DNA from 2 places in the Rhodopseudomonas sp. G2_2311 genome. Region 1 is predicted to be linked to the other one. Evidence: predicted binding sites of a transcription regulator. Region 1 holds the regulator's gene; the other holds the start of a gene.
What was found. Region 1 encodes LexA, which represses DNA repair genes until DNA is damaged. Its sites were predicted from a motif close to TGTTCNNNNTGTGTTCNG; they were not measured.
Positions count from the first base shown of each region.

Region 1 (9,037 bases):
AGTTCTTGTTTCCAACCGTCAGCGTTGCCGTTTTGTTGTTGGTCGTTGCGTCCATCGTGTGGTCCCCGATGTTCGTTGGCGAAACCAGCCGTATGCGCAGCGCTCTTGCGAGCGAGACTGGTTGTCTTGAAGCGCTGGCGGAAAGGCGTAGCTCATTGCAGTGTGCACTGCAAGGCGGCCGGACGCGAGCCGTTTCCCGGGTTTTTTACGCGGCCTGATCGGCGAGGCGGGACAGGCACTCGTCGCGCCCAAGCACCGCCAAAACGTCGAAGATTCCCGGCGATGTGGTTCGTCCCGTGAGTGCCACGCGGAGCGGTTGCGCCACCGCACCCAGCTTCAGCCCAGCCTGCTCGGCGAACGCCCGCATCGCGGCCTCGGTCGTCGCCGCCGTCCACGGCGTGACGTCCTCCAGCGCGGCGCGCAGCCGGCCGATCAGCTGCCGGGTTTCGGGCGTCAACACCGCCTGCGCCTTGGGGTCCAGCGCCAGCGGCCGGTCGGCGAAGATGAAGCCGGCGTTGTCGAGCAGCTCGATCAGCGTCTTGGCGCGCTCCTTCAGCCCCGGCATGGCCTGGGTGAGCTTGGCACGGATGCTGTCGTCGAACTTCGCCGCAATCGCCGGGCCCTGCGGGATGTATTTCAGCAGGTCCTCGAGCAGGGTCACGAGAGAGTGATCATCGCTCTGACGGATGTAGTGACCGTTGAGGCTCTCGAGCTTGGCGAAATCGAACCGCGCCGCCGACCGGCCAATCGCCGGCAGGTCGAACGCATCGATCATTTCCTGGGTGGTAAAGATTTCCTGATCGCCGTGGCTCCAGCCGAGTCGGACCAGATAGTTGCGCAGCGCGGCCGGCAGGTATCCCATCGCGCGGTAGGCGTCGACGCCAAGCGCACCGTGGCGCTTCGACAGCTTCGAGCCGTCGGGACCGTGGATCAGCGGGATGTGTGCCATCACTGGCAGCTCCCACTCCATCGCGTCGTAGATCTGCTTCTGGCGCGCCGCGTTGATCAGATGGTCGTCGCCACGGATGACGTGGGTGACGCCCATGTCGTGGTCGTCGACCACCACCGCCAGCATGTAGGTCGGGGTACCGTCGCCGCGCAGCAGCACCAAATCGTCGAGGTTCTCGTTCTGCCAGGCGACACGGCCCTGCACCTGATCCTCGATCACGGTCTCGCCGGTCAGCGGTGCCTTCAGGCGGATGGTCGGCTTGACGCCTTCCGGGGCCTCGGAGGGATCGCGGTCGCGCCAGCTACCGTCGTACAGCTTGGCACGGCCCTCGGCGCGGGCCTTGTCGCGCATCGCCGCCAGCTCCTCGGTGGTGGCGTAACAGCGGTAGGCCTTGCCGGCCGCCAGCAGCTGCTCGGCGACCTCGCGGTGCCGCGCTGCGCGCGCAAACTGGTAAACGGTGTCGCCGTCCCAATCGATCCCGAGCCATTTCAGCCCGTCGAGGATGGCGTCGATCGCCTCCTGGGTCGAACGCTGACGGTCGGTGTCCTCGATTCGCAGCAGCATCGTGCCGCCGTGCTTGCGCGCATACAGCCAATTGAACAGCGCGGTGCGGCCTCCGCCGATGTGCAGGAAACCAGTGGGCGAGGGCGCGAAGCGGGTGACGACGGGACGGGTCATTCGAACCAAATGCAGGGAAGGGAACGCGCCGGAGCGGCGCGCAGGGTGTATAGCAGGATCGGCGCATAACTAAAGTGGTCCGCGCAGCCCCTGGGGGTTGGCGCGGGGCGGCGGATTTGGCAGATACCCCTTTCGGTTCCGACCAGTAGGACGATTGACGCATGACGACGGCAGATACAGCGGCGGGCGAGGCAGGGCGCGACTTCATTCGCGACATCGTCCAGGCCGATCTCGACAGCGGGAAGCACCGGACCATCGTGACCCGGTTCCCGCCGGAGCCCAACGGCTATCTGCATATCGGCCATGCCAAGTCGATCGCGCTGAATTTCGGCATCGCGCAGGAATTCGGCGGCCGCTGCCATCTGCGGTTCGACGACACCAATCCGACCAAAGAAGAACAGGAATACATCGACTCGATCCAGGCCGACGTTCACTGGCTCGGCTTCGACTGGGGCGAGCACATGTTCTACGCCTCGGACTATTTCGAGCAGCTCTACGCTTGGGCGGAGCTGATGATCAAAAACGGCGACGCCTATGTCGACGATCAGTCGCAGGACGAGATCCGCGCCAGCCGCGGCACGCTGACCGAGCCGGGTAAGAACAGCCCGTTCCGCGATCGCTCGGTCGAGGAGAATCTCGACCTGTTCCGGCGGATGAAGGCCGGCGAATTCCCGAACGGCGCGCGGGTGCTGCGCGCCAAGATCGATATGGCGTCGGGCAACATCAACCTGCGCGATCCGGTGCTGTACCGCATCCTGCATGCGCACCATCCGCGCACCGGCGACAAATGGTCGATCTATCCGAGCTACGACTACGCGCACGGCCAATCGGATGCGATCGAGGGCATCACCCACTCGATCTGTACGCTGGAGTTCGAGGATCATCGGCCGCTGTACGAATGGCTGCTGTCGAAGCTGCCGGTGCCGTCGCAGCCGCGGCAGTACGAATTCGCGCGGCTCAACATCACCTACACGCTGCTGTCGAAGCGTGTGCTGACCGAGCTGGTGCGCGGCGGCCATGTCGCCGGCTGGGACGATCCGCGGATGCCGACGATGGCCGGGATGCGGCGCCGCGGCGTGCCGCCGGCGGCGCTGCGCGATTTCGTCAAGCGGATCGGCGTCGCCAAGGCCAACAGCGTGGTCGATCTCGGCATGCTGGAATTCTGCATCCGCGAGGAATTGAACCGCACCGCGCAGCGGCGGATGGCGGTGCTAAAGCCGCTGAAGGTGGTGATCGAGAACTACCCGGAAGGTCAGACCGAAGAACTCGAGGCGATCAACCATCCGGACGATCCGAGCCTCGGCACGCGCAAGATCGCGTTCGGCCGCGAGATCTACATCGAGCAGGACGACTTCATGGAGAACCCGCCGAAGAAGTTTTTCCGGCTGTCTCCCGGCAATGAGGTGCGGCTGCGCTATGCTTACTTCATCAAGTGCCGTGAGGTGATCAAGAACGGCGCCGGCGAGATCGTCGAGCTGCGCTGCACCTATGATCCGGAAACCCGCGGCGGCAACGCGCCCGACGGCCGCAAGGTCAAGGCGACGATGCACTGGCAGCCGGCGGCGCAGTCGGTGAAGGCCGAGATCCGGATCTACAATCAGCTGTTCGCCAACCCGGCGCCGAGCGCTGCGACTTTTGCCGATGACCTCAATCCGCAGTCGCTGGAAGTGCTGACCGAGGCGCGGATCGAGCCGGAGACGGCGGCGAGCAACTCGACCGAGCCGCTGCAGTTCGAGCGTCAGGGTTACTTCGTCCGCGATCGTGACTCGACACCGGATAAGCCGGTGTTCAATCGCACCATCGGGTTGCGCGATACCTTCGCCAAGGAAGTCGCGAAGGGCTGAACGACCACCGATCCTGATTGCGCCCCGCCGGTGATTGCCGGCGGAGGCATTCTGCTCCACTGTTCCGCTCGCGGCGGACGGGGGCGGGTGCCGTGGAGCGGCGCGATCGGACCAGAGCACGGACATGGCCGACCGGCGCGCCGGCGGGCGCCGGTGCGTTGCTGCCGTCCGGCCTGTCGTGGGGACCGGCTTTTCTTGATCTGTTACGCGACTGGGCGCGGGCCGAGGCGGGGCCGGGCCGGTTGCTGCCGTGGACGCCGGTGGCATTCGGCGCCGGTATTGCCGTGTACTTCGCTGCCGATCACGAGCCGGTTGCCTGGGTGGCGGCAGCGACTGCGGCGGTGTTCGGAAGCGCGGCTATCCTGCTGCGGCGCAGCCGGGCCTTCGCACCGGTCCTGTTGCTGGCGGCCGTAGTGGCAGGCTTTGCGACGGCGTCGCTGAAAGCTGCGCGGATCGCGCATCCGGTGCTGGCCGCGCCGGTGTTCGCAGCGGAGCTGCGGGGCTTTGTCGAAATCCGCGAGGAGCGCGAGCGCACCGATCGCTTCGTTCTGCGTGTGACGCAGATGCAGGCGGCGCGGGCACCATCGCTGGAGCGGGTGCGGCTGTCGGTGAAGAAGGGAACGGCGCCTGCGGTCGGCAGCTTCGTGACGCTGAAGGCGCGGCTGCAGCCGCCGCTTCAGCCGCTGCGACCGGGCAGCTACGACTCCGCGCGTGACCTGTACTTCCAGGGCATCGCCGCGTCCGGCTTCGCGCTCGGTGCAATTACCACCGCCGAGCCGCCGCAGGATGGCGGCTGGCGCTTGCGCTACGCCGCGGTGATGCAGGGCCTGCGCGATGCGATCGACGCCCGGATCCGCGCGTCGCTGGGGGGCGATCCGCGCGCGATCGCCACCGCGCTGCTCACAGGTAAGCGAGACGCGATCTCGACCCCGGTGAACGACGCGATGTTCATCTCCGGTCTCGGTCACGTGCTGTCGATCTCCGGTTATCACATGGCGGTGGTGGCCGGCGTGGTGTTCTTCGCGCTCCGCGCCCTGCTGGCGCTGATCCCGCGGCTGACCGTGACGTTTCCGATCAAGAAGGTCGCAGCCGCGATCGCGCTGCTCGCCGCGGCCTTCTATCTGGCGCTGTCGGGCGCGGAAGTCGCGACCCAGCGCAGCTTTCTGATGACCGCGGTGGTGCTGATCGCCGTGATGGTCGACCGCCGTGCGATCACGTTTCGGACGCTGGCGCTGGCCGCACTGGTCGTGCTGCTGATCGCGCCGGAGGCGTTGGTGCATCCGAGCTTCCAGATGTCGTTCGCGGCCACACTCGGCCTGGTGGCGCTGGTACAGATCGGCATGCCGGCGCTGTTCGCGCAGGCCGATAGTTCGACCGCGGCGCGGGTGGCGCTGTGGGGCGGGCGGGAGATTGCACTGCTGGCGCTGGCTTCGCTGGTCGCCGGCTTCGCGACGATGCCGTACGCGGCCTATCACTTCCACCGCATCACGCCCTATGGCGTGCTCAGCAATCTGGCGGCCATGCCGGTGGTGTCGGCGATCGTGATGCCGGCGGGGCTGCTCGGGCTCTCGGCGATGCCGTTCGGGCTCGATGCGCCGTTCTGGCGGATCATGGAACTCGGGATCGAGTGGATGATTCTGGTCGCCCAATGGGTGGCGTCGCTGCCCGGCGCGGTCGGCCGCGTCACAGCGTTCGGTAGCGGCCCATTGCTCGTCGCCTCGCTCGGTATCGTGATGCTCGGGCTGCTCCGCTCGCCGCTGCGCTGGGGCGGGGCGCTCGGCGTTGTTGCTGCGGTTGCCTGGGCGGCGCTGACGCCGCAGCCGGAGGTGCTGATTGCCGGCGACGGCAGGCAGGTCGCGGTGCGCGGCGCCGACGGCCGGCTGCGCCTGATGCAGGGCGGCGCAGATAGCTTTCGGCTGAAGGAGTGGCTTGCCGCCGATGCCGATTCCCGCGCCGCGGATGCAGCGTCGCTGCGCGCCGGCGTCTCCTGCGATCTGGACGGCTGTGTCACGCCGCTCGCCGACGGACGGCTGGTGGCACTGTCGCTCCGGCCCGACGGGTTCGCCGACGATTGCGCCCGTGCGGTGCTGATCGTCACCGCCGGCCAGCCGCCGCCGGATTGTGCCGCACGGGTGATCGGCCGGGACGAATTGCAGGCGAATGGCGCGCTGGCGCTGCGGCGGAGCGGAAATGATCCAGGGCTGTTCGTGGCGGAGGCCGCCCGACCTCGCGGCCAGAGCCGGCCTTGGGCTCCAGCGGCCGCGACGGACGCGGCTATCTCGACCGAACCTTCAAGCCGTCGCCGTGCGCCGATCGACGCAACGCCGGCTCCGCAGGACCAAGTGGGCGACGAGTAGGGCGCAAAGGCCCGCACGCCGACGACAGAGCGGGCGACCAGCTCTGTCCGCTGCGCGCCTCAATACTTGCGGTACAGCCCGATCAGCTTGCCCTGGATGCGGACGCGGTTCGGCGGCAGGATCCGCACCTCATAGGCGGCGTTGGCCGGCTCCAGCGCGATCGAGGCGCCGCGGCGGCGGAAGCGCTTCAGCGTGGCTTCCTCTTCGTCGATCAGCGCCACCACGATGTCGCCGGTGTCGGCGATGTCGTTCTTCTGGATCAGCGCCATGTCGCCATCGAGGATGCCGGCTTCGACCATCGAGTCGCCGCGCACTTCCAGCGCGTAGTGTTCGCCGCTGCCGAGCATGTCGGCCGGCACGCTGATGGTGTGGCTGCGGCTTTGCAAGGCTTCGATCGGCGTACCGGCCGCAATCCGGCCCATCACCGGCACCGCGACGCTGCCGCGATCGTGGTCATCCTCGGCGGGCGCCGGGCTCGGCGGCCGCACCTTGCCGAGATTGCCTTCGATCACGCTCGGAGTGAAACCGCGGCGGCTGTTGCCGGGCATCCCGCCGGTATCGGGCAGCTTGATGACTTCGATCGCGCGGGCGCGGTTGGGCAGCCGCCGGATGAAGCCGCGCTCTTCCAGCGCGGTGATCAGGCGATGAATGCCGGACTTGGAACGGAGGTCGAGCGCATCCTTCATCTCGTCGAAGGACGGCGGCACGCCGGCTTCCTTCAGTCGCTCGTTGATGAATTTCAACAGCTCAAACTGCTTGCGGGTCAGCATCGGCAAATCCCCAGTCGGCGATGATGTGCCGGTTCGAGGTGCGTTTCGGTTCGGGCCACGAGCCCTTGTGAGAGCGTCATCGTCGCCGAATCTCGAAAACAAATCATGAACGAACACTATCTGTTCGGGGTGTGTTCCGCAACCTCTTAATCGAAATCTAGGATTTTCACGGGTCGCTATAGCGGGAGCTTAAGGATGACGCAGGGTGAACCGGCCGGTGCCGCCGGCGCAAAAGCCGGGCGCACGATCAGCGCTTCCGCGGTCGCCAGCCGTGCCAGCAGCGACGAATCCTGGCTGTCGACCGGAGTGGCGATCTGCCGTCCGGTTTGGTCGCGTGACAGCGTCGCGCGCAGATAGTCTTCGCGCTGATCGTTGGCGGGAAGGTCCGCGCCGAGCAGCGCCGGTTCGCGGACATGCCTTGGCTCGCTCATGCCGCACAGCGCGCGGATCAGCGGCACCATGAACAGCACCGCGCAGACGTAGGACGACACCGGATTGCCGGGCAGGCCGATCACCCGCATCGGGCCGAGATGGCCGTGCATCATCGGCTTGCCCGGGCGCATCGCGATCTTCCAGAACGCGATCGTGGTGCCTTCGGCTTCCAGCGCGCCCTTGACTAGATCGTGGTCGCCGGCCGATGCGCCGCCGGTGGTGACGAGCAGATCGACGCCGAGATCGCGCGCCTGCCGGATCGCGGCCTGGGTCGCGTCCAGCGTGTCGGCGGCGATGCCGAGGTCGATCACATCGGCGCCTTCGGCGCGCGCCAGCGCGCGCAGCGCGTAGCCGTTGGAATAGACGATCTGGCCGGGAGCGGGCGTCGTGCCCGGCATCACCAGCTCATCGCCGGTGGCGAGCATCGCCAGCCGCGGGCGGCGATGCACCGGCAGCGCCGCGTGGTTCATGCCGGCCGCGAGCGCGAGGTCGCGGTCGCTGAGCCGGTGGCCCTGGCGCAGCAGCACCTGGGCTTCCATGAAATCAATTCCGGCCGGGCGGATGTGACGGCCGGGTTTGACGGCTTCGTTGACGGTGACGCGGTCGCCGTCGCGCACGGTGTCTTCCTGGATCACCACGGCGTCCGAGCCTTCCGGCACCACGCCGCCGGTGAAGATGCGCAGCGCTTCGCCTGGGCCGATGCCGATCGTCGCGGGGCGGCCGGCCGCGATCTCGCCGATCACCCGGAGCGTTGCCGGTGTCGCCGCCACGTCCGCAGCGCGCACCGCGTAGCCGTCCATTGCCGACATCGCCTGCGGCGGCTGGGTCCGCAGCGCTGCGAGATCGCGCGCCAGCACGCGGCGGTGAGCGTCCTCGATCGCGACCAGCTCGGTGTCGAGCCCGTGCGCACCAGCCAGCACCGCGGCCAGCGCGTCGTCGACCGGCATCAGAGCCATCGGGCTTCTCCCTCGCAGGCAAGTTGAAATCGAACCGTCATGATCCGGCTTTAGGTGGCGCGCAGCGCCCGCGCAAGATGCGCCCGGCGTCGGCGGTGAGCGCGGCGTCCCGCCGCGTCGGCCTAAATCATTATTGTCGAACCGTCGTCTTCGCCTGTACGACCGGTTCCAGGCATCGAGCGGACGTGGAGCGGGCAGATGGAAGATTTCCCGAAATGGTTCCTGCGGATCATGGTCGTGGTCGGCATCATCGCGTTCGGCTCGGTGTATTGGATGCGCCACGACTGGAGCAAAGGCTGGGCGCCGTCATTTAACGCCGGTGACTACGGCCCGCCGTCCGCATCCGCGCCTGAGCCTGCAGCGGCACCTGTAGCAGCGCCGGCCGCGGCTCCGAGCGAAGCCGCACGGCCTGCGGCAGCGCCGAGCGCACAGGCGAGCCGTGCGTCCACGCCGTGCCAGCCGATCGGCCGCACCGCCAAGGGCGAGCTGGTGTACTCGATGGATTGCCGGGCGCTGCCGGCGCAGTAGCGAACGGTCGCGGCGTTGCGCGCGAGCGCACGCCGCCGTGCTTCTGAAGCGCTAATCGATGATCTCGGCGCCTTCGGCGCTGAGGCGGGCGAGACCGTCCTTCATCTGCTGCACGCGCTCCTGCGAGTGGCCCTGCCACTTGGTCACTTCGGCGACGATGCGCAGCGGGTGCTTCGAGCGATAGGACAGCGTCGGGTTGCCGGGAAATTTCTTGTCGGTGAGATTGGGATCGTCTTCGAACGGGCCGGTCGGTTCGACCACATAAATCCGCTGCGGCGCATCGCCGGCGGCGAGCTCGGCGCCCCAGATCGCAGCGTCCAGCGTGCCGGAGAAATACACCCAGGACAGCGGCGCGACGGTGGTGAAGTTGGACTGGTAGCCGACCACGATCAGCTCGCCGGGACCGAGATCGGCCCGTGTCCCGTGGAAGAACTGACGCACGAACATGCTGGCCGCTGCGGACATGAGGGGCGCGCTCCGGTGTGACTGAACCGACGACAACGACGTCGGTGCGTGTCGGGTT
Region 1 covers NZ_JAZDRK010000001.1:387,611-396,647, reverse strand. The annotation lists gene gltA (citrate synthase) at 1-55, opposite strand, end outside; gene gltX (glutamate--tRNA ligase) at 206-1,627, opposite strand; gene VRZ08_RS01955 (glutamine--tRNA ligase/YqeY domain fusion protein) at 1,789-3,471, shown strand; gene VRZ08_RS01950 (ComEC/Rec2 family competence protein) at 3,564-5,828, shown strand; gene lexA (transcriptional repressor LexA) at 5,888-6,598, opposite strand; gene glp (gephyrin-like molybdotransferase Glp) at 6,775-7,986, opposite strand; gene VRZ08_RS01935 (hypothetical protein) at 8,185-8,514, shown strand; gene arr (NAD(+)--rifampin ADP-ribosyltransferase) at 8,566-8,979, opposite strand.

Region 2 (9,037 bases), on a different contig from region 1:
AAGCCGATGAAGAACGGCGCCCCCGGCCCGGCCACCGCCTGCGCGGTGATCGTCAAGCGCGTCGACGAGCGCACCCGCTCCAAGACCTCGATCAACGAATTGCTGCGGGACTGACACCTGTAGGAGGCGCGAATGGACTGGACCACGCTGTTCTTCAGCCCTCGAGGTCGGATCAATCGCGCCAAGTACTGGCTGGTCGGACTGATCTACGTCGCAGCCTGGATGGTGTTCACCGTGTTGGCCATCGCCTGGCTCGGCGGCGTCGATCCCGAGCAGCTGTTTCGCTTCGCCGGCGATGCGCTGCTGATCTGGTTGATCGCGATCGCACTCGGCCTTGCCGGCACCTGGTCGGGCCTGGCCACCGGCATCAAACGGCTGCACGACCGCGACAAGAGCGGCTGGTGGATCCTGCTGTTCTGGTTCGGCCCAAGTCTGCTAGGCGGCTCCAACCAGACCATGGAGGACAGCCCCGTCAGCCTGGTGCTGGCATTGATCGGGCTCGGCATCGCGATCTGGGGCTTCGTCGAACTCGGCTGCCTGCGCGGCACCCGCGGTCCTAATCAATACGGCCCGGATCCTCTGGAGCCGCAAGGCACGCTGACCTGATGACCTTGACTCCGACTGCGCTTTCGATCGCCCAAGACCTGCTGCGCTGCCCCTCGGTAACTCCGGCGGACGCCGGCGCACTCGATGTGTTGGAGACGCTGCTCAAGGGCGCAGGGTTCACCGTGCATCGCGTCACCTTCTCGGAGCCGGGCACCGCCGACATCGACAATCTGTATGCGCGGATCGGCGACGGCGCGCCGCATCTTTGCTTCGCCGGGCACACCGATGTGGTGCCGCCAGGTGAAGCCAGCGCCTGGACTCACGGCGCATTCGCCGGCGACGTGGCGGACGGCCTGCTGTACGGCCGCGGTGCGGTCGACATGAAGGGCGGCATCGCCTGCGCGGTGGCGGCGACGCTGGACTATCTGGCGGCGATCGGCGGCAAGCCAAAGGGCTCGATCTCGTTCCTGATCACCGGCGACGAGGAAGACGTCGCGGTCAACGGCACCGTCAAGCTGCTGCGATGGGCCGCCGAGCGCGGCGAACAATTCGATCACTGCATCGTCGGCGAACCGAGCAATGTCGAGGCGATCGGCGACACCATCAAGATCGGCCGCCGCGGCTCGCAATCCGGCGTACTGATCGTCGATGGCACACAGGGCCACGTCGCCTATCCGCACCGCGCCGCCAATCCGGTGCCGGATATCGCCAGGCTGATTACCGCGCTGAACGACGAGCCGCTCGACCATGGCTCGGCACAGTTTCAGCCGTCGAACCTGGAATTCACCTCGGTCGATGTCGGCAACACCGCCACTAACGTGATCCCGGCACAGGCGCGCGCCAAGTTCAACATTCGCTTCAACGATCACCACACCCAGGAGACGCTGAAGACGCTGGTCGAACAGCGGCTGGCGGCTGCGTGCGGCAATCGCATCCGCGCCCGGATCGAGTGGCTGCCGTCCAATGCCGACGTGTTCGTCACCAAGCCCGGCGCCTTCACCGATCTGGTCGGTGCCGCGATCGCCGAGTTGACCGGCAGCAACCCCGATCTCAACACCGGCGGCGGCACCTCGGACGCACGATTCATCGCCAAGTACTGCCCGGTTGTGGAATTCGGCCTGGTCGGCCAGACCATGCACCAGATCGACGAACGCACGCCGGTCAGCGATCTCGACAAGCTGACCGCGATCTACCGCGGCGTGCTGGAGAGATATTTCTCCTGACTCTCCCCGTCGTTCCGGGGTGCGAGCACAGCTCGCGAAACCGGAATCCCGAGATTCAGGGCACCGTTACGTTCGCTACAACATCGGGATTCCGGCTTCGCGCTACGCGCGCCCCGGAATGACGGCCATGTGGCTTAGTAATCCACCTGCATCAGATACAACCCCTCCGGCGGCGCGACCGGGCCGCAGGCGGAGCGCTTACGCGCGGCGAGCGCGGCGGCGAGATCATCGACGGTCCAGCGGCCTTCGCCGACCCACACCAGCGAGCCGACCATCGAGCGGACCTGGCTGTGCAGGTAGGAGCGGGCATTGGTGACGATATCGACCGCATCGCCATCGCGGATCACGTCGAGCACGTCGAGCGTCTTCTCAGGCGAAGCCGCCTGGCACTCGGTATCGCGGAAGGTGGTGAAGTCGTGCTTGCCGATCAGCACCTGCGCAGCACGGTGCATCGCGTCGGTATCGAGCGGCTTCGGCACCCGCCACACCTTGCCGATGTCGAGCGCCAGGTTGGAGCGGCGGTTGGCGATGCGATAGCGATAGTGCCGCCGCACGGCCGAGAACCGCGCTTCGAATGTGTCCGGCACAATTTCGGCCGCCAGCACAGCAACCGGGTTGGGACGCAGATGGGCGTTCAGCGCGTCGCGGAGCTTGTCGGCTCGGAACGGCTTCGGAATATCGACATGCGCGACTTGCCCCAGCGCATGGACCCCGGCATCGGTACGACCAGCGCCATGCACCCGCACGACCTCACCGCAGGTCGCCAGTGCCGCAGCCTCCAGCGCGCCCTGCACTGATGGCAGCGCCGGCTGCAACTGCCAGCCACAAAACGGCGCGCCGTCATATTCGATGGTGAGTTTGTAGCGGGGCATGACCCTATTTGGTGTCATTGCCGGGCTTGACCCGGCAATCCATCGTTCAAGATGAGATTTGTTTCGAGGATGGATGTGCGGGTCAAGCCCGCGCATGACGTTGCGCAATAGGCTCAGCCAACCACCCGCACGCCCTTCGCGATCGGCGTGCCGCGCAGGAAGTCCTCGGCGGTCATCGGCTGCTTGCCGGCGCGCTGCAATTGCGCGATTCGGATCGCGCCGTCGCCACAAGCAATCGTGAGATCGTCGCCGATCACTTCGCCCGGCGTTCCACGCCCCTCGGCGAGCGCGCAGCGCAGCACCTTGATCCGGACCGGCTGACCTTCGATCGGCAGTTCGCACCACGCGCCCGGAAACGGCGACAGGCCGTGGATGTGGCGCAGCACCGCGCGCGCTGGCTTGGCGAAATCGATCTTGGCTTCGGCCTTGTCGATCTTGGCCGCGTAGGTGACCCCGTCTTCGCTTTGTTTGGTGAGCTGCAGCCCGCCGCGCTCTAGCGCCGCCATCGCCCGCACCATCAGATCGGCGCCGAGCCGGGCGAGCTGATCGTGCACGTCGGTGACCGTCATGGCGTCGGTAATGGCGATACGCTCGGCCATCGCGACATCGCCGGTGTCCAGCCCGGCGTCCATCTTCATCACCATTACGCCGGTCTCGGCGTCGCCGGCCATGATGGCGCGATTGAGCGGTGCGGCGCCGCGCCAGCGCGGCAGCAGCGAGCCATGCAAATTGTAGCAGCCGAGCTCGGGCGCATCGAGAATCGCCTGCGGCAGGATCATGCCATAAGCGACGACGACGGCCGCATCCGCCTCGTGGGCGCGGAAGTTCGCCAGCGCCTCATCGGTGCGCAGCGTCTTGGGGGTCAGCACGGGCGCCTGCAGCCGGTGCGCGGCGAGCGCCACCGGCGTCTCCTGCAGCTTCATGCCCCGACCGGCCGGCTTGGGCTCGCGCGTATAAACCGCGGCGATGTCGTGGCCATGAGCCGCCAGCGCCAGCAGCGTCGGTACCGCGAACTCGGGCGTTCCCATGAAGACGAGGCGAAGCGGCATGGCGTCAGAGTCCCGGATAGGTCTGGGCGACGGAGGGCCGAGCGTCGCAACGCGTCGGCCGATCACCTGCGCGAGCGCTCAGACGTATTTGATGCCGCGCTTGGCAGCCTTCTCGAACTTGCGGATCACCATCGCGCGCTTCAGCTTCGACAGGTGATCGACGAACAGCACGCCGTTGAGATGATCGATCTCGTGCTGGATGCAGGTCGCGAACAGACCGTCCGCGTCCTCTTCCTTCACGTTGCCGTCGAGGTCGGTGTAGCGGATCCGGACCGTCTTGGGCCGTTCGACCTCGGCGTAGTATTCCGGGATCGACAGGCAGCCCTCCTCATACACGTTCATGTCCGACGAGGCGCCGATGATCTCCGGATTGATGAAGGCACGCGGATCGCTTTTGCCGTCGCCTTCCTTGCGGACGATATCCATTGTGATCAGCCGCACCGGCTCGGCGATCTGGATCGCCGCCAGCCCGATTCCGGGAGCGTCGTACATGCTCTCGAACATGTCGTCGGCGAGCTTGCGGATCTCGGTCGTCACCTCGGTGACGGGCTTGGAGATCTCGCGCAGCCGTTTGTCGGGCAGAATGATGATTTCGCGTAGGGCCATGGCGGCGATTTAAGCGGCGCCGACGTTGCGGTCAATCCGGGACCGACCGGAGCTTCTGCCACTTTCGGCGCGGCCTGCCTTAAAGGTCTGTTCAGCGTCGTGTTCTATCTTCGTTCTTGATGGCTGTGCAATCTGCTACACCGGCGGCGATGGACCAGATTCTGTTCAGGCTCGGCGAAGTGCCGGTCAGCCTCGGCATGGCCGGCGCAGCTTTTGCCGCACTCGCGCTGGCCCTGCTCGCGATCATCGCCGTCCTGGTGGCCCGCGGCAGCGCCGCGCGGCGGACCGCGGAGATCGATCAGCGGCTGGCGGTGTTGATGCGGGCCCAGCACGAGGCCAACGGCCGGGTCGATGCGATGGGCCGGGCGCTTGCCGGCCGTCAGGCCGAGATGGCCCGGGCGATGAGCGAACGGCTCGACAGCGTCACCCACCGGTTCGGCCAGTCGCTGACCCAGTCGACCCGCTACACCATGCAGAGCCTGCAGGCGCTGCACGAGCGGCTCGGCATCATTGACCGTGCCCATGACAACCTCACCGAATTGACCGACCAGGTGACGACCCTGCGCGACGTGCTCGCCAACAAGCAGGCACGCGGCGCGTTCGGCCAAGCGCGGATGGAAACGATCGTGCAGGACGGGCTGCCAAAGGGCTCGTTCGCGTTCCAATACACGCTGTCGACCGGCAAGCGGCCGGACTGCGTGGTGCTGCTGCCGGATCAGCGGCCACTGTGCATCGACGCCAAGTTTCCGCTGGAAGCGGTGACGGCGCTGCGCGAAGCGACCACCGAAGAAGCCAAGAAAGCCGCCGCGCAGCGGCTGCGCACCGACGTGATGCGCCATGTCGACGACATCGCGTCCAAATACCTGATCCCGGGCGAGACCCAGGACACCGCGCTGATGTTCGTGCCGTCGGAGTCGGTCTATGCGGAGATCCACGACGGCTTCGACGACGTGATCCAGAAGGCCTACCGAGCCCGCGTCGTGCTGGTGTCGCCGTCGCTGCTGATGCTGGCGATCCAGGTGATGCAGCAGATCCTCAAAGACGCGCGGATGCGCGACGCCGCCGATCAGATCCGCACCGAGGTGCTCAGTCTCGGTGACGATCTGGCGCGCTTGCGCGAGCGCGTTACCAAACTGCAGACCCATTTCGGCCAGGTCACCGACGACGTCCGCCAGATCCTGATCTCCGCCGACAAAATCGAGCGCCGCGCTGCTCGGATCGAGGAACTGGACTTCAGCGACCAAGCCGCCACCCCTTCAGCGGCTCCTACACCCGAAGCGCCGCTCGCCCCGGACCGCGCCGATCTGTTCGCCTCGCGCGCCTTCAAGATTGACGAAGTCGCGCCGAGCTGAGGCCGCGCCACGCAACCCGCCGTCATCGCCCGCAAATGCGGGCGGCCCAGTATCCCAGAGCCTTCGTGGCTCAGCGGCGACATGGTCCAGCATGGCCTCGTGCTTCACACAAATCACGGTGAGTACTGGTTCGCCCGGACAAGCCGGGCGATGATGGACTTTGATGCCCGGCTTCCGTCGAATCTGCTACCAACCACGCATGAATGCTCCCGATCCCGCGTCGAATCCCCAGGCGCCGTCGCAAGTAGCCGTCACCAAGCCGAGCTGGAGCGAGGCGATGGCGGTGTATTTGCAGCCGCGGGTGCTGGTGGTGCTGTTTCTCGGCTTCTCCTCCGGCCTGCCACTGGCGCTGTCCGGTTCGACGTTGCTGGTGTGGATGCGGGAATCCGGCGTCGATCTCGGCACCATCGGGCTGTTCGCGCTGGTCGGCACGCCCTACACGCTGAAATTCATCTGGGCTCCGCTGGTCGACGCGCTGCACGTGCCGCTGTTCACCCGGACGTTCGGCCGGCGCCGCGGCTGGCTGGTGTTCGCCCAGCTGCTGCTGATCGCCGCCATCCTGGTGCTGGCATTCGCGGACCCGGCGAAGTCGCCGCTCTACGTCGCGATCGGCGCGCTGCTGGTCGCCACCACGTCGGCCACCCAGGACATCGTGGTCGATGCCTTCAGGGTCGAAAGCCTGCCGGAACAAGAACAGGCCGCCGGCATGGCCGCCTATGTGGCGGCGTATCGCATCGGCATGCTGGTCTCGACTGCCGGCGCGCTGTTCCTGGTCAGCGCCTACGAATCCACCGGGCAGACCCGGCTGGAATCCTGGATGTGGGGCTACGTGACGATGGCCGCGATGGTGCTGATCGGCACCGTCACGGCGCTGCTCGCCACCGAACCGGAACAGTCGGCGCGGGCCGAAGCTGCAACCAGCGGCGAGAGCGCGTTCCGCCGCGTCACCCAGGCGGCGATCGGTGCGTTCTCCGAATTCCTTGGCCGCAAGGACGCGTTCGCGGCGCTGGCTTTCGTGGTGCTGTTCAAATTCACCGACGCGTTCTCCGGCACCATGACGGCGCCGTTCGTGATCGACCTCGGCTTCACGCGCAACGACTATGCGGCAATCGTCAAAGGCGTCGGACTGGCCGCAACGCTGGTCGGCGGCTTTGCGGGCGGCTTCGTGGCGCGGCGTTATTCGCTGGCCGCCAGCCTGTGGATCGGCGGCCTGCTGCAGGCGGTCGCCAACCTGTCGTTCTCGTGGCTCGCCGTTGTCGGTGTCGATCAATGGGCGCTGGCGCTGGCGATCAGCGCCGAGAACTTCACCAGCGCGATCGGCACGGTGATCTTCGTCGCGTATCTGTCGGCGCTGTGTAAGAACCCGCTGCACACCGCCACCCAATACGCCTTGCTGACCGCGCTCGCTGCGGTCGGGCGGACTTATCTGTCGTCGGGGGCAGGCTATGTGGCCAAGGCGACCGGATGGCCGGCGTTCTTCGCGATCTGTGTCGCGGTCGCGATCCCGAGCCTGTTGCTGCTGGCGTGGCTGCAGCGCCGCGGCCATTTCGCGGCGCTCGGTCCGGTGAAGGTCTGACGGATCGTCCCGCCGATTACTTCAGCAGGCTCCACTTGGTCACCACGGCTTCACTCATCTGGCCGGGCTCGTTGGCGCAACTGACCGACTCGATCTTCAGCGCAACCTGCTTGCCGCGGTGCGTCTTCAGCTGCGACGCCTGGGTATCGTCGGCCGGCACGATCTGGAAGGTCTCCGGCCCATTCTCGAGATTGCACAAGCCTGCCGGCGCCGGCAGCCGGCGCGGCTCGCTGACGAGCTGATACACCGGCCCGTTCTTGCCCTTGGCCCGGGTCTTCAGCGCATTGAGTTCACCGCTGAGCACATCGCCGACGCGAAGCGCGGTCGGCTTCGGCAACGCCGCCTGCGTCCCGCCCTGCTGCGCATCTTGCGCGGACACCCCGGAGGCAACGAGCGTCAGGGCGAGCGCGGCAATCGTCGGAAGCGTGAAGCGTGGCTGAGTCATCAGGTCCAATCCGGTTGAGTCAGAACAAAGTGCGCTGTCGCATCGCCGCCGACAGCGTCCCTTCGTCGAGATAGTCGAGTTCGCCACCGACCGGCACGCCATGGGCGAGCCGGGTCACTTTGACGTTGGCGTCCTGCAAGAGGTCGGTGACGTAATGTGCGGTGGTCTGGCCATCGACGGTGGCGTTGAGCGCCAGAATGATCTCGGCGACGCCGGCATCATGCGCACGCTTCACCAACGCATCGATCGTCAGATCCTCGGGGCCGACGCCGTCGAGCGGCGAGAGCGTGGCCCCCAGAACGTGGTACCGGCCGTTTGTGGCGGAGGCGCGTTCGAGCGCCCACAAATCCGCAACGTCGGCCACCACCACGATGATCGAGGAATCGCGCCGGGGATCGGTGCAAACCGTGCACGGGTTCTGCGAGTCGATGTTGCCGCAGGTGCTGCAGACTTCGATCTTGTCGATCGCGACCTGCAAGGCCGAGGCAAGCGGCGCCATCAGCGCGTCGCGCTTCTTGATCAGATGCAACGCGGCGCGCCGCGCCGAGCGCGGTCCCAATCCGGGCAGCCGCGCCAGCAACTGGATCAGACGTTCGATCTCGGGGCCTGCGGCACCGGCCATCGGGACTCCGTCTCCGTGGGTTGATCAGACGCGACGACGCAACGCTTCGCCACTCTCATTGCCGAGACGGGCGTCTAAGGCGCGAATCGAAAGGCGAGAAAGACTAGCCCAGGCCGAGCCCGGGCGGCAGGCCGAGGCCGCCGGTCAGCGCCTGCATCTTCTCCTGCATCGCGGCTTCCGCCTTGCGATGGGCGTCGCCATGCGCCGCCACCAGCAGATCTTCGAGCACTTCGCGCTCGTCGGGCTTGATCAGCGACGGATCGATCGAGATACCGCGCACCTCCATCTTAGCACTCATCCGCACCTTGACGAGGCCGCCGCCCGACAGGCCCTCAACCTCGATCTGGTCGAGCTCGGCCTGCATCGCCTTCATCTTCGACTGCAGCTGGGCAGCCTGTTTCATCATGCCGAGAAAGTCAGCCATGATCGGTTTCCTTTCAGATCGCTAATCGTCGTCGTCAATTCGCTCGGAGGGATCGTCCATATCAGACTCGATCTCCACCGGCTCGGGGGCGAGGCGCCGCACGGTCAGCTTGGCGCCGGGAAATCGCGCCAGCACTTCTTGGACGCGCGGATCGTTCTCCGCCGCACGCTCGCGTTCGTTCTGCTGCGCCTCGTTCTGCTTGCGCAGCGTCGGCTGACCGGGCTCGTTGGACACGATCACGGTCCAGCGCCGACCGGTCCATTGCTCGAGCTTGCGGCCGAGATCGTTGATCAGGCTGCGCGATGCGCTGGGCTCCAGCGCC
Region 2 covers NZ_JAZDRK010000002.1:226,661-235,697, reverse strand. The annotation lists gene dapD (2,3,4,5-tetrahydropyridine-2,6-dicarboxylate N-succinyltransferase) at 1-114, shown strand, start outside; gene VRZ08_RS04025 (DUF805 domain-containing protein) at 133-606, shown strand; gene dapE (succinyl-diaminopimelate desuccinylase) at 606-1,769, shown strand; gene truA (tRNA pseudouridine(38-40) synthase TruA) at 1,904-2,641, opposite strand; gene fmt (methionyl-tRNA formyltransferase) at 2,755-3,690, opposite strand; gene def (peptide deformylase) at 3,769-4,296, opposite strand; gene VRZ08_RS04000 (DNA recombination protein RmuC) at 4,446-5,648, shown strand; gene VRZ08_RS03995 (AmpG family muropeptide MFS transporter) at 5,848-7,224, shown strand; gene VRZ08_RS03990 (hypothetical protein) at 7,241-7,669, opposite strand; gene recR (recombination mediator RecR) at 7,689-8,291, opposite strand; gene VRZ08_RS03980 (YbaB/EbfC family nucleoid-associated protein) at 8,395-8,715, opposite strand; gene VRZ08_RS03975 (DNA polymerase III subunit gamma/tau) at 8,737-9,037, opposite strand, start outside.
Region 2: the regulator LexA is predicted to act here: its motif matches at 4,397-4,414, upstream of VRZ08_RS04000 (DNA recombination protein RmuC).